Regions from separate parts of the Sporomusa sphaeroides DSM 2875 genome, predicted to be linked through region 4. Evidence: riboswitches for the same ligand, from Rfam matches in the RefSeq annotation. Region 4 holds a riboswitch; each other region holds the start of a gene.
What was found. Region 4 has a riboswitch for cobalamin ahead of SPSPH_RS19585 (TonB-dependent receptor domain-containing protein). Riboswitches for the same ligand answer to the same signal wherever they lie in the genome.

Region 1 (3,209 bases), 1.4 Mb from region 4:
GGCAAATGTAGTTCTGTTACGGACATCCGGGCATGCTTCCCTGGATCAGGCGGCGATAGAAGCCGTACGGCAATGGCGGTTTGTACCGGCCCGCAACCGGGATACCGGGCGGGCAGTCGCGTGCGTCACCACAATTCCCGTATCCTTTCGCTTGAATGGCTAAGCTGTCACCAGGCATTGCGGCAAGAAAAGAGAGGGTGGTTTTATGAAATATTTCCCCAAAATGCAATTACTTATTGCCGGCTTTTTAGTAATTCTTATCAGCCTGGCTGTTCCGGTTATGGCAAATAACAATTCGCCGGTGACTCCTCCTAAAATTATTAGTTTGGCTCCGGTTTCACTTTCGGATGATTTACGGGAAAAATATTCGGAACAAACCATAATGGTGAAGGTAAAGGCAACCGTATCGGCAATCGGAATCATAGACAGTGATATAAAAATAATCACAAGCTCCGGCGATGCATTATTTGATCAGGCCGTCATTGATTCAATGAAGCAGTCCGTGTTCAGCCCGGCTTACACCAGTGATAATCAGGCGGTAGCCTGTTCCATTCTTTTTCCCCTTCAGGTTAATGTGGAGAAATATGTGCCGGAAGAACAGGTAAATAACGAAGAAACCGTGAAGGCTGCGGAGTAGTAACAGGATACTGTTGCTTGTAAGCAGCATCGACAGGATAAGCTTGACAGACCTTATACGGCATGGTAATATTTGAGTGATAATTGTAAAAATTTCATAGTATTTGGCCAGGTGCCTGAAAAGGCTTAATAGGGAAGACCGGTGAAAAACCGGCGCGGTCCCGCCACTGTAATGGGGAGCAAACCCAAGATATACCACTGAGACGAAACCGTCTTGGGAAGGTTTGGGTGAGCCATGATCCAGAGCCAGGAGAACTGCCTGTCTGACAATCACCGTTTTACTCACGAGCGATGAGGAGGGGATTTAGAGCGTATAATTTTCCCGGCTGCTATAAAAACGCCGGGGTAGATTAGGAACGATGCTATTGTATTTTGTTGCCCCTTCCTGAATTTCAGGAAGGGGCTTTTGCATGTTATAGCTGCTTTAATTATTGGGATTTGCCCTTTAACCGGATCCTGGCCTGGAATCATAAGTTGTAAAATCAGTTTATCATTGAGTACTAACCGGCAGGCCGGAATTCTGGGCTGGTCTTAAACAGCTTGCGCCAATAACCGTCAACAAGGAGTTGACGGTTATTGGCACATCAGGAGATTCTTCCGCAAGGTGATTAACCGCTTCCGGCTGTTACCGCGATAACCGGCAGATGTAAGGAATGGAGTGAACACACATTACTGATGAAGAAAGTTATACATAGCAAAAAGTGCCGGCAGATGCTGGGGATTGTGGTGGTGGCAGCAGTTTTGGCCGGTGCCCTGTTCTTCTGGAAAAGCCATAGCAGTCAGGGAAATACGGCAAAAGCCGGCGCAGTCAAGCCGCTGGTAGCGGTAGAGACAATCCGGCGGCAGGATATGTTTTCAAGGATTATCTTAAGCGGGCAAACGGTGGCGGCGGCGCAGGTCGATATTGCGCCCAAGTACGCGGGGCATATTACCCGGGTTGCCGTAGAGTTAGGCCAGCAAGTAACAGCCGGACAAATACTTGTTGCGCAGGATTTGGAGGATATCGATCTGGCGATCGCCCAGACAACAGCCGCTATCCGGCAGGCCGGAGCGGACAGTATCGAAATCAAAGCCGCATTTGCTGCCGATTATCAAAAAGCCGAGGCCGATTATGAGCGGAATCTTGCTAATTACCGGCGGTATGAAGCCTTGTACAATATGGGGGCCATTTCCCGGGAAACGCTGGATACGGCCAAACAGCAAATAGTCAATGCAAAAGCAGCTCTGGACGTACTAAAGGAACAGTCGATGCCAAGTGGCGTTCCGGCGGTTTTAGAAAGCAAACAGGCAGCGCTGGCTAAAGCCAAATACGGCCTGGAAGCCTTGGAGAAACAGCGGGAAGACCGGCTGCTGCGGGCACCGCGGGACGGTATTATCGGCTACCGGCAGGTGGAAGCAGGAGCCTTTGTGCAGGCCGGGCAAAAGCTGCTGACGGTTGTTGATAATAGCAGCAGCTATGTTGATTGCCTTGTTTCCGAGCAGAATGCAGCGCAAATCCGGAGCGGCATGCAGGTAATGGTTGCCATTGATTCACTGGGGCAGGAGTATCCTGGCAGCATTATTTATATCAGTCCGGCAGCAGATGCCCAAACCCGGCTCTTTACTGTCAGGCTGGCGTTAACCCTGGCAGATGTTGCCGTCAAAAGCGGTATGTTCGCCCATGCCGGTATTGCCGGGCTGCTTAGAGAGCAGACTTTGTTTGTGGCAAAAACCGCGGTTACAGAAAAAAACGGCAAGCAGTATGTATTTGTCATTGATGACAAAAATCAGGCCGAACAGCGCCTGGTAACAACCGGACAACGCAATGATGAAACTGTAGAACTGCTTACAGGCATTCACGCAGGGGAGCGGGTGGCCGTCAGTAATGTATCCCGGCTTAAACCGGGGATGGCTGTTGAGGTGGATACGCACATATGAATATCACCCGTTTTTCTATTCAACGTCCTGTCGGCATAACCATGATTGTCATGCTGTTTGTTGTGCTGGGGCTATACAGCTTTTTTCGTATCGGTGTGGAGCTGCTGCCGGCCCTGAACAGTCCCTATTTTTCCATAGCTGTTGAATATCCCGGCGCCAGCGTGGAAGAGGTTGAGGAAATGGTGGTCAAACCACTGGAACAGGAATTGGTTTCCTTATCGCATTTAAAGCGGATTCTCGCCATTGCCAAGCCGGAACGGGCTACGATCGTCCTGGAATTTGACTATATGGCCAATGGCGATATTGCCTCTATCGACGCTTCCAAGGCCATCAACCGGGTGCGGAAAAAACTGCCGGAGGATGTAGAGGAACCGGTGATAAGCCGGCGGGATGCCAACGCTGTGCCGGTTATGGAAATTGCGGTAAAGGCAAAATATCCATTGTCTGATATCTATGGCAAAGCCGATCACATTTTCAAAGAGCGGCTCCAACGGGCCGGCGGTGTATCCGATGTGGCTGTCGGCGGCGGTCGCGACCGGGAAATCGCCGTACTGGTTGACCGCGATAAACTAGCCTTATATAATTTGTCGCTAAACCAGATTGCCGAGCGCATTAAAGGCGATAACCTGCTTTTGCCTGCCGGTTCCGTATATTCG
Region 2 (3,209 bases), 1.5 Mb from region 4:
CCTCCAGCACGCTTTCGATATTCGCGCAGCCCCGCTGCACATGGGCAATACCCTTGGCGGCAACCATAGCGGCAATCCCCTGGGTCTGCCGGCATAATTCATGAGCTGCCGCCCAGTCATCCCGCTCCAGTAAAGCGGTAAGCCGTCCGGTAAACTCGTGCATATCGGTGTCCATTTTTCTATAATACATGAACCGTTCCACCCCAATGGCGGCCACCAGTACGGAACAGGCCAGAATCAGATACATGACCGGGCCGCCCTGATGAAATATCTGAAAGCACTTGGCAATAAAACTCATTCTTCTCCCCCCGTTTGTATCTATCAATAACCTTAAAAAAGCTGAGGATAGGCGGCCCGGGCTACAGCCTGCACGCCGTAAACAATGTACTGTGAGGTGGAAGTCAGGTGTCTGTCAGGCACAACAATCATTTTTTTGTTTTGAATGGCTTTCACGATCTGCAAAGCCGGATCATTTTGCACATCCTCAGCAAACTTCTGAATGTCTGTTTTGCCGGTATAATCCCAGACCGGCAGCAGAATGATATCCGGATTAATACGGACAAGCTGTTCTTTGGACAATAGGTCATCATTGTTTAAACCGGCGGCTGCCACACCTTCAATTGCCCCCGCCTGGCGGCAAATATCTTCAAAAGTACTCCCTTTACCGCCACTATCGCCCATCAGGGAAAACCGGATAACTACCGGGCGCTTGTCGGCTGGAATCGTGCTGGTTTTTTCGTTAATTTGCGCCAACTGCGTTTCCATCTCAGCCACCAGCCGTTCACCGGCCTGTTCTTCACCGACAACCCGGGCAAGCGCGATAATAGATTGCTTAACCTCGTCAACGTTGGCGGCGGTTTTATAAACATAGACAGGAATACCTGTCTCCCTGAGTGTTTGGCTCAGCACCGGCGGCAGCCAATCCGGCATAAGCACAAGATCCGGCTGAAGCGCAATAATACTTTCGGCATGAATACGTATTCTCTTGGGAACAACTTTGGCCTCTTCCACAACATTGGAAACTCCGGCATCATCCACAAGATGCGTCAGGGCCGCAATACGCTCCGGGGTTACCAGTGCCAAAAGAATTTCGTCGGTACTGACGGAAAGCGGCACAATCTTTTGCGGTTTTTGCGGAAGCTGTAGTACATAGCCGGTACTATCCACTATTTCATAGCCGCCGGAACCGGCTATATTTCCATTGCCGCCTTGCGGCGAACCTGTATTATTTTTTCCCGTACAACCACCTGTAAAGAAGAGCAGCACTACTAAAACCACGAGCATACTCAGGCGACATGACGGTTTAGCCAGGGTTGCCAACATCATCGTTTCATCTCCTGTAGGTTGTCTCTTAAGTAAACATTATGCAGCAGCATTGCGGCCAAACAGAGCAAAAACAGCTGCAAACAGAAAAACTCCCGACCGTATAAAAAGTCGGGAGTAACAAACAGTAGGTTACTAGTTAGAATAAAAAACTTCTGGCGATAAAACCAGAAGTGAATTCAGCTACGCCGCAAAACGCCTACTGTAATCCCCTCCCCAAACCCTCGTGGGTAACAAACGGTGATTGTCAGACAGGCAGTTCTCCTGACTCCGGATCATAGCTCGCTTAAACCTTCCCAGAAACTCATCCCAGTGGCATATCTTAAGCTTACTCCCCGTTACAGTGGCGGGACCGCGCCGGCTTTTCACCGGTCTTCCCTATTAAGCCCAGTTGGGCACCTACCTCAAATATTCTGTTTATTGTTTCCAGTATATACTTCAGTCCAAATAGTGTCAAGTTGTTCTTATTTTGTATATCTCTGCTCAAGATGGCATATACATGCCATATCTGACTTCCATCTTCACGCGAGAGGAGCAGGTCACTTGGTAAGAATGGCACTGTCCTATTGGTTGTCGAAAGCTGCTCCCAAAGCCTGGATATTAACCCTGCTTCTCATCCTTTGCACCGGTTTGCTGGTACTGCTCCATATGCAGCTTAATAATTGGCAGGTAGGCTTCTACAATCACCTGCAGCAGCATAACCTCGCCGGTTTTTATCATTCCTTAGTTCAATTTGCTCTGATTTGTTCCATTCTCGTCGCAGCCTCAGGCTGGCAGACACATGTCAAAATGCTGCTGCAGCTGCGGTGGCGCCAGTGGTTAACGAATAAATATATCACACTGTGGCTGCACAAACAGAACTATTTTCATATGAAATTTCTTGTCAAGGCTATCGATAATCCGGACCAGCGTATCGGCGAGGACATTCAGCTGTTTGTTACCCATTCACTGGACTTGGCCGTGGGGCTGCTGCGTCATTTGATAACGCTTATCGTATTTTCAGTTGTCCTTTGGCGGTTATCAGGGGAAATCCGGGTCTCCTTATTGACAACCGAAGTTATAATTCCCGGCTACCTGGTCTGGTCCGCCCTCCTGTATTCCGCTTTCGGCACCTGGGTAACCATAAAGATAGGGCGTCCTCTTATGCTGCAAAATAACCTTCAGCAAAGCAATGAAGCCAACTTCCGCTACAGCTTAATCAGGCTGAAGGAATATGCCGAAGGTGTTGTATTATGCAAAGGAGATACCTGGGAAAAGCACAACTTATTAAAATGGTTTTCAAATATTGTAATTACCCAGCTTGCAATAATTAAAACCACCAGGGACATTACCTGGATATCCTCAGCCTATACACAGTTGTCTACCGTATTTGCCTTTTTGATCGCGTCTCCCAAATATTTCAATGACGAGCTGCAGCTTGGACAATTATTCGAAATATCGGGGGCTTATTGGTATGTTCATTCCGCGCTCGCCTATATTATTGAAAGCTTTGGGAAAATCGCTCAATGGCAGGCTGTAACTAACCGTCTGCGGGAGTTTTGCACCCAGCTCCGGCTTATCCAGTCACAGCACCTGGCATCAAACACTTTCTTTTACAATCCGGATACACTCATAACCAAAGAACTTTCCGTATTTTCTCCTGCCGGCCATATCCTGGTGAACAAGCTTACCTTAGCGCTCCCTAGCGGTGAAAGCCTGCTGATTACCGGTCCTTCGGGCTGTGGCAAAACCACATTATTACAAACATTAGCCGGAGTCTGGCCCTATTTCTCCGGGCAAATGTCCTGCCCGCCGGATAGCAGTGTCCTGTTTCTGCCGCAAAAACCTTATATCCCGATTGGCTCACTGCGCGCGGCGGTACTATACCCGTACAAACACGTCAGCGT
Region 3 (3,209 bases), 280 kb from region 4:
AAGCGCCTTGTTATCTGAACCGGTCAACATCCTGACCATATGCGGCACAATGAGGCCGACAAAGCCAATAATACCGCTGATAGCCACACATACGGCAGTAATCAGGGCTCCGGCCGCCAAAAGTATCATACGCAGGCGGGAAGCGTTAATGCCCAGACTGCGGGCCTCACGGTCCCCCAGGGATACAACATTGAGATCTTCGGCATAGTAATAGCATACGAAGCAAGCAGCCAGAATAAGCGGCCAGCCATATACCACATGCTCCCAGCTTTTAGCTGCCAGGCTGCCGATCAGCCAGGCAACAATGGCCGATACCTGTTCGCCGGCCAGACTCTTAACCATGCTGATGGCGGCTGACAGAATACTGCTGACAATAATCCCGGCAATAACCAGATTGGCAGATGACACATAGCCGCCTACCCGGGCCATAGACATGACAACAAGCAGGGTGGCCACCGCCCCGCCAAAGGCCAACAGCGTGACAGGCAGGCTACTCTGGGCAAGAATATTAAGATAGATAGCTATACTGGCCCCAAAGGCTGCACCTGTCGATACACCCATGGTATAGGAATCTGCCAGCGGATTCCTGAGCAACGCCTGAAAGACAACACCAGCCACCGCCAAGCCGCCGCCAACAGCAATGGCAGCCAGAATGCGCGGCAGGCGGATATCCCAGATAATGGCCGTGATAGCCCCATTTACGTGGCTATAGCTGTCAGCATTGCCGGTAATTTTTCCATAAATAACAACCGCAGCGTCCTCGATACCGATATCCGCCCGGCCAAAACCTACGGCAGCTAAAGTAAACAGAACCATTACCACCAAAAGCACCATAGCCGCCAGACGGGTTTTGGCCTTCTGGCGGCTCAAGAGCGCGGTTAACGTACTGCTCATGCCAATGCGTGCTTACTCACTTTTGAACGTTTGGTCAGAATGGTTGAGAGGTAATTTACCTTCTGGTTACCGGCAGCCGCCAAATCACGAATAATTTCTTCGCCTTCCAGGCCGCATTTTGAGACCATTACAGCATTTTCTACCATACCGTGCTTATGCAGTTTTTCAACAATTTCGGTATAATTTTTATACACTTTCATCAGCACCACATTATCAGAGGCAGCCAGCACTCTTTCCAGCCGCTCATCATCAATGGTAGCCGGTACGATGCTCAGAATATCGCCGCCTTCAGCCAGGGCCACCCCTAAGCGATTGCCAATTGCCGAGAAGGAGTTTACGCCGGGAATATTGACAATTTCATGGCCGGAGGCTTCCAACAGGCGGAAAACATACATATAAGTACTGTATAGCATAGGATCGCCCAGGGTAAGAAAAGCTACTTTTTTGCCGCTGTTTAATAATCCAAGAATGATCTCTTTGTTGTTCACCCAGGCATCGGACAAAGCCTGAGCATTGTAGTTCATAGGAAATACCAGCTCAAGAACCTCAGTCCCCTCCTGGATGTAGGGACGGGCAATGGAAAGTGCCGTGCTTTCATCCTTTTTCTCGGTACGGGGAGCAATAACCACATCGGATGATTTAATGGCGTTAATGGCTTTCAAAGTAAGTAATTCGGGGTCGCCGGGGCCTACGCCGACGCCGTAAAAAATCCCTGACATTATCAAAACAACTCCTTAAAATAAATAAATCTCTGTCACCTCTAAAGGGTTGACAGAGAAATTGCCCAGACTAACGCGCAAATCCCCTCCCCATCGCTCGTGGGTGAAAACCGGTGATTGTCAAACAGGCAGATCTTCTGACTCAGGTTCATAGCCAAACTGCGCCTTCCCAAAATAGCAAGCTATTTCAGTGGCTTGTTGCAGGCAGCTCCCCTTCACAGCGGCGGGACCGTGCCGGATTTCAACCGGCTTCCCTATTAAGCCCAATCGGGCACCTGTTCCATATTAAGTTATTTAAATTGTATGATTAAAAGTGCAAAAAGTCAAGCAGATTATGTCTGCCCCGGTCTCAAAGCATGGCAAATAACCAAATAGCCATTACATATATAAAATAACTTGCAGCTACGGCAACACCGTAAACTTCCGGGTCCCGGCCGATGTTATTGAGTCCGGCCAAGTGGATTTGACTTTGGAAGAGTGGCAGTAGCTGCTGGCAAAGGTGCAGCAGGCACCTGGTGCCATGGTGAACATTGAATTGTAGAACACCCAGACAACTCCCTTGCCTGTTGTGAGGTAATTTAATGAAGTAATTTTTTTAGCATCATGGTCGCTCCATGATGCTAAAAAATTACAGCCTAAATTGTTGTAACACCTGTTGCAACTGCTCTGCCAGTTTGGCCAATTTCTCACTGGAAACTGCCATTTCCGTCATAGTCGCCGACTGTTCCTCCGTGGCAGCCGAAACCGTTTGCGTCACAGCCGAGGTATCCCGGCTGATTGCTTCTGTTGCGCTTACCGACCCGGCAATTTGCCGGCTGCTTGCAGCTATTTGACCGACTGCCGCTGCAATTTCTTTGATTTGTCCGGACAGTTCCACGACAAACGCTGCGATTTCCCTGAAATGATCGCCGGCAGCACCGACTACTTCCGCGCCGGCATTTACTTCCTGTGTCCCCTGGCTCATCGCAATAACGGCATGACCGGTATCCTGCTGAATACTACTGATCAGGTTCTCAATTTGTTTAGTGGCTGCCTGGGATTGCTCAGCCAGCTTCCGGACTTCCTCCGCAACAACGGCAAATCCTCTTCCCTGCTCACCGGCCCTGGCCGCTTCGATCGCGGCATTCAACGCCAACAAGTTGGTTTGTGCGGCAATCCCGTCAATGGTGGATACAATTTGGCCAATTTCTTTGGACCTGGCCCCCAGTTCGGCAACAACAGCGGCGGAATTGTCCACACTCTGCTTGATATCATTCATTTTGCTGATGACCAGTGAAATTGCCTGACTGCCGTCCTCGGCCGAGCTTGACGCCCTGTCGGCAGTAGCAGTGGCGGTGGCAGTATTAACCGCAATCTTGTCCACTCCGGCCGACATTTGTTCAACCACTGCCACCGTATCCATCAGGGCTTGCATTTGCTGCTCCGCCCCCTGAGCTATCCCGGCTACTGTTCCGGCAATTTGCTCAGACGCCTGAGCGGATCGGTCAATGCTGGCAGTAAGCTCTTCCGACGATGCGGCAACCTGACCGGAAGACTGGCCAACCTGAGTCACCAGGCTTTTCAAATTGGCCGCCATTACGCTGAAGGACATACCAA
Region 4 (3,209 bases):
CTGCTTGCGTAAAAAAACCGTCTAAAGCATCCAATGGCTTTAGACGGTTTTTAAAAATTACAGTACCTTGCTTCAGTATTTATCTATTCAAGCCTTCACGGATTATTGGACCGTCCAACTAAGTAATTGAGAGATACATTGAATTTGAATAATAATCCCGTCTCTGACATTTCCGTCAGTTATCCTCTGCTTTATCTAATCTACCGACCAGATAATCTAGAGACACATCGAAATAGTCTGCGAGTAAAATAAGTCTGGCCATATTGGGTTCCCTTTCGCCTGATTCGTAAAATCTCCAGGCGCGAGTGGACACTCCTAGTAAATCGGCTAATTCTTGTTGAGATACGTTATGTTTTTGTCTTAATTCTTTTATTCGATGCGAAAAACTCATAAAAACGCTCCTGAAAATATTGACAGGAACTAAATGTTCCTATATAATAGGAACAAATTGTTCCTGTTTGATTTTTATATACTGAAAGGAGGTAGGTAAAAGAGCGACTCGAAACAGCAAGCTTACAGCTGTAAGATGCTAAACAAGGGCAAAGCATGCCCGAGAATGTGTCTGAAGGACACTAGTTGCTCGATACCACGACAAAACAACTGCTGCTGATGGAGACAATCGAACGGAAAACAGGGGTGTGTTCCACATACGATTGTCTCCATTATAGCGCAGTTGGTGGCTGGCTTCAATGTTAAAGGCAGTGGATTAAATTCCTCGTGAACGTTCCGTTAAAAATAAGCCGATAATACCTTTAAAAGGAAAAAGCCGCAGGAATTTATTTTGTGTTTAAATCAACCTTAATCGCCCCATTTTTGGTCTCATAGGCGGCTATATGAGCTTTTATAATCATTTCTAGTTCCTTATTAACTGTTCTGAAATTATTGTCAGCAATATAGCGAAACTTTTCAAGTATATGTTGATCGATACGAAGTGTAAACTTAGATGTATTTGATGACACGGTAATTCCCTCCATAGAAATGTAATTACAATAAATGTATATTAAAAGAAATAGAAAAGGCATATTGACGGCAAAATGACGGCATGATATGATTTAAATGGAAAATGGGGGTGCCTATATTTGGGAGTAAAGTGTTTTGTCAACAATTTTCCTACTTGAGGTCTGTTCTACAGAAAGGGGGCATATAAAAGAGAAGTTTAGATAACGGACTTAACCTTATTAAGCCGCTAACCAAGGGTAAAGTATGCCTAAATTCGTGTCTCAAAGACACGAATTTGGTGTCGCCCTGCATTGCTCACAGTTGGCAGCTGGCTTCAATGCAGGGGTTGAGAAAATGTGACAAATCATTGCAGCGGTGAAGTTATGCAGAGTTTGTAGGAAAACTTTTGCCGTTGCCGAGGGGAAGGAGGGAATAGGAAAAAGTAATAATCCTGAGCTATGCTTCATAGATTAAACCACAGAACAACAGAATATCTTGGGACAGGTGCCCGCAAGGGCTTAATAGGGAAGTCCGGTGAAATACCGGCACGGTCCCGCCACTGTAACGGGGAGTAGTCTTGCATATTGGCCACTGGAGCGTCAAGCTCTGGGAAGGCGCGGGACAGCGATGAACCGGAGTCAGGAGAACTGCCTGTTCGGCAATCACCGTTGTACCTGCGCGTGACAGGGAGGCGATTATGCAGTATTTTCGGAAAATAACGTCAATTTGGCATAAGCACTTCCCAAAGGGGAGTGTTTTTTTTTTTAGTGTCTACTATGCAGAGAGGAAAGAACGGGATAAAGGAATGATCGCTTTTGAACCACATCTACAAAATCATTTGGAACCGGGCACGCGCCTGCTGGCAGGTGGTGTCCGAACTGGCGAAAAACACCGGCCGGATGAAATCGGTCCGCTACAGCAGCGGCGTGCGCGGCGCCAAATGCGTGGTACTCAGCCTGGGATGGCTGCTGGCGCTGAATCTGGCTGCGTCATTTATCCATACGGCGGCTGCGTTTACAACGCCGGCAGACGGCACGTGGACGGCAACAGGAGAGGTCGACGGCTATAATACCTACGAATCGACAGCCACCATGGGTGGCGCCGGGACTCTTCCGACTAACCCTAAAAGGTACAATGCGACGATTGTGCTGCTGGCAGGCGAAAGATGGCGGCCGATGGATGTGCCGGCCAGGGCCTCGTATATAACTGCCGCCGAGCTTACGCTGGCGGGCGGCAGTATGCTTGACCTGGCCTGGAAGGGCAACAGCCAGGGATATCAGGAACCCACGCCTGCTAAGGAGGCCAGTATAAAGCCCATAGCCCTGACTGTGGAAAAACTGAATCTGTCCGGTGACGTTGTTTTGCGCATTAATACCCATGTCAAAAGCACGGGCGGAACCATCCAGATAGGCGGTGTTACCGTTAAACAGCTGACCGGCAGCGGCACCATCTATGTTCAGTCTGCCTATGATCCCAATTATAAGACCATAGTACGCGGCGCGGGCGGGGTTTTCATGCGGCCAATAGAAATGACCACGCCTGCTTATAAGTACAACTATATGGTTGTTGACCTCAGCGCGGCCGGCAGCACTGCTTACAATCAGGTTAATGTGCTGGGGCAGGCATCACTTATCGACGGCCCGCTGCGGATTTACGAACTGGTGCCGGTTATTGACTGGAACAACCTGCAGCCCGGCAAAGCGATCCTGCTGGGGGTAAAGTCCTACAATACCGGTGTCATCTCCGAATCCGGCAAGATGGCCAGTGACGCCCAACTGGCTTTTCGCAATATCTGGCGCATCGAAGAGGGCAATCTCTTCACCCGTATGGATGAACTGCATGCCCGTCATCTCGGCAATACAGGCGCGCCGTCCCTTGCCGGTGCGGCGGACAGGCCGGTAAGCGAAGGCGTCTGGGCCCATAGCTTCCGGGGAAAACTGAACAGCCGCGGCGCGTACGGGCGCGGCTTCAGCCAAAGCTATGACGGGCTGCAGGCCGGGCTTGACAAGGAGCGGGAGGGCGACTTCTATAACGGGACCCTGTACTACGGCGTAATGTTTGGCCGGACAAGTGCCGATGCCGGTTATGCTACCGGCCGGGGAGACCTGACCGGCACGAGCATGGGCGCCTATGCCTCCTGGACCGGTCACAGCGGCCGCTATCTGGATCTCGCTGCCCGGATGACGAAGATCGAAAACGACTACCGGTTTCATGACAGCGACAGCGCCAACTCGGCCAAGTATGGCAGCTGGGCCAGCGGTATCAGCGCC

Region 1: it holds a riboswitch for cobalamin, as region 4 does, so the genes downstream of both, SPSPH_RS03335 (efflux RND transporter periplasmic adaptor subunit) here and SPSPH_RS19585 (TonB-dependent receptor domain-containing protein) in region 4, are expected to answer to the same signal.
Region 2: it holds a riboswitch for cobalamin, as region 4 does, so the genes downstream of both, SPSPH_RS03510 (ABC transporter substrate-binding protein) here and SPSPH_RS19585 (TonB-dependent receptor domain-containing protein) in region 4, are expected to answer to the same signal.
Region 3: it holds a riboswitch for cobalamin, as region 4 does, so the genes downstream of both, cobI (precorrin-2 C(20)-methyltransferase) here and SPSPH_RS19585 (TonB-dependent receptor domain-containing protein) in region 4, are expected to answer to the same signal.

The regions. Positions count from the first base shown of each region.
Region 1 is NZ_CP146991.1:736,147-739,355, forward strand. Features, by position in the region: gene SPSPH_RS03325 (energy transducer TonB) at 1-163, shown strand, start outside; gene SPSPH_RS03330 (energy transducer TonB) at 206-637, shown strand; cobalamin riboswitch at 730-913, shown strand; gene SPSPH_RS03335 (efflux RND transporter periplasmic adaptor subunit) at 1,312-2,553, shown strand; gene SPSPH_RS03340 (efflux RND transporter permease subunit) at 2,550-3,209, shown strand, end outside.
Region 2 is NZ_CP146991.1:784,272-787,480, reverse strand. Features, by position in the region: gene SPSPH_RS03515 (MotA/TolQ/ExbB proton channel family protein) at 1-298, opposite strand, end outside; gene SPSPH_RS03510 (ABC transporter substrate-binding protein) at 331-1,326, opposite strand; cobalamin riboswitch at 1,561-1,741, opposite strand; gene SPSPH_RS03505 (ABC transporter ATP-binding protein/permease) at 1,876-3,209, shown strand, end outside.
Region 3 is NZ_CP146991.1:4,535,719-4,538,927, forward strand. Features, by position in the region: gene SPSPH_RS20875 (FecCD family ABC transporter permease) at 1-894, opposite strand, end outside; gene cobI (precorrin-2 C(20)-methyltransferase) at 891-1,613, opposite strand; cobalamin riboswitch at 1,724-1,907, opposite strand; gene SPSPH_RS20885 (methyl-accepting chemotaxis protein) at 2,242-3,209, opposite strand, start outside.
Region 4 is NZ_CP146991.1:4,251,079-4,254,287, reverse strand. Features, by position in the region: gene SPSPH_RS19595 (helix-turn-helix domain-containing protein) at 176-391, opposite strand; gene SPSPH_RS19590 (Arc family DNA-binding protein) at 777-959, opposite strand; cobalamin riboswitch at 1,425-1,608, shown strand; gene SPSPH_RS19585 (TonB-dependent receptor domain-containing protein) at 1,755-3,209, shown strand, end outside.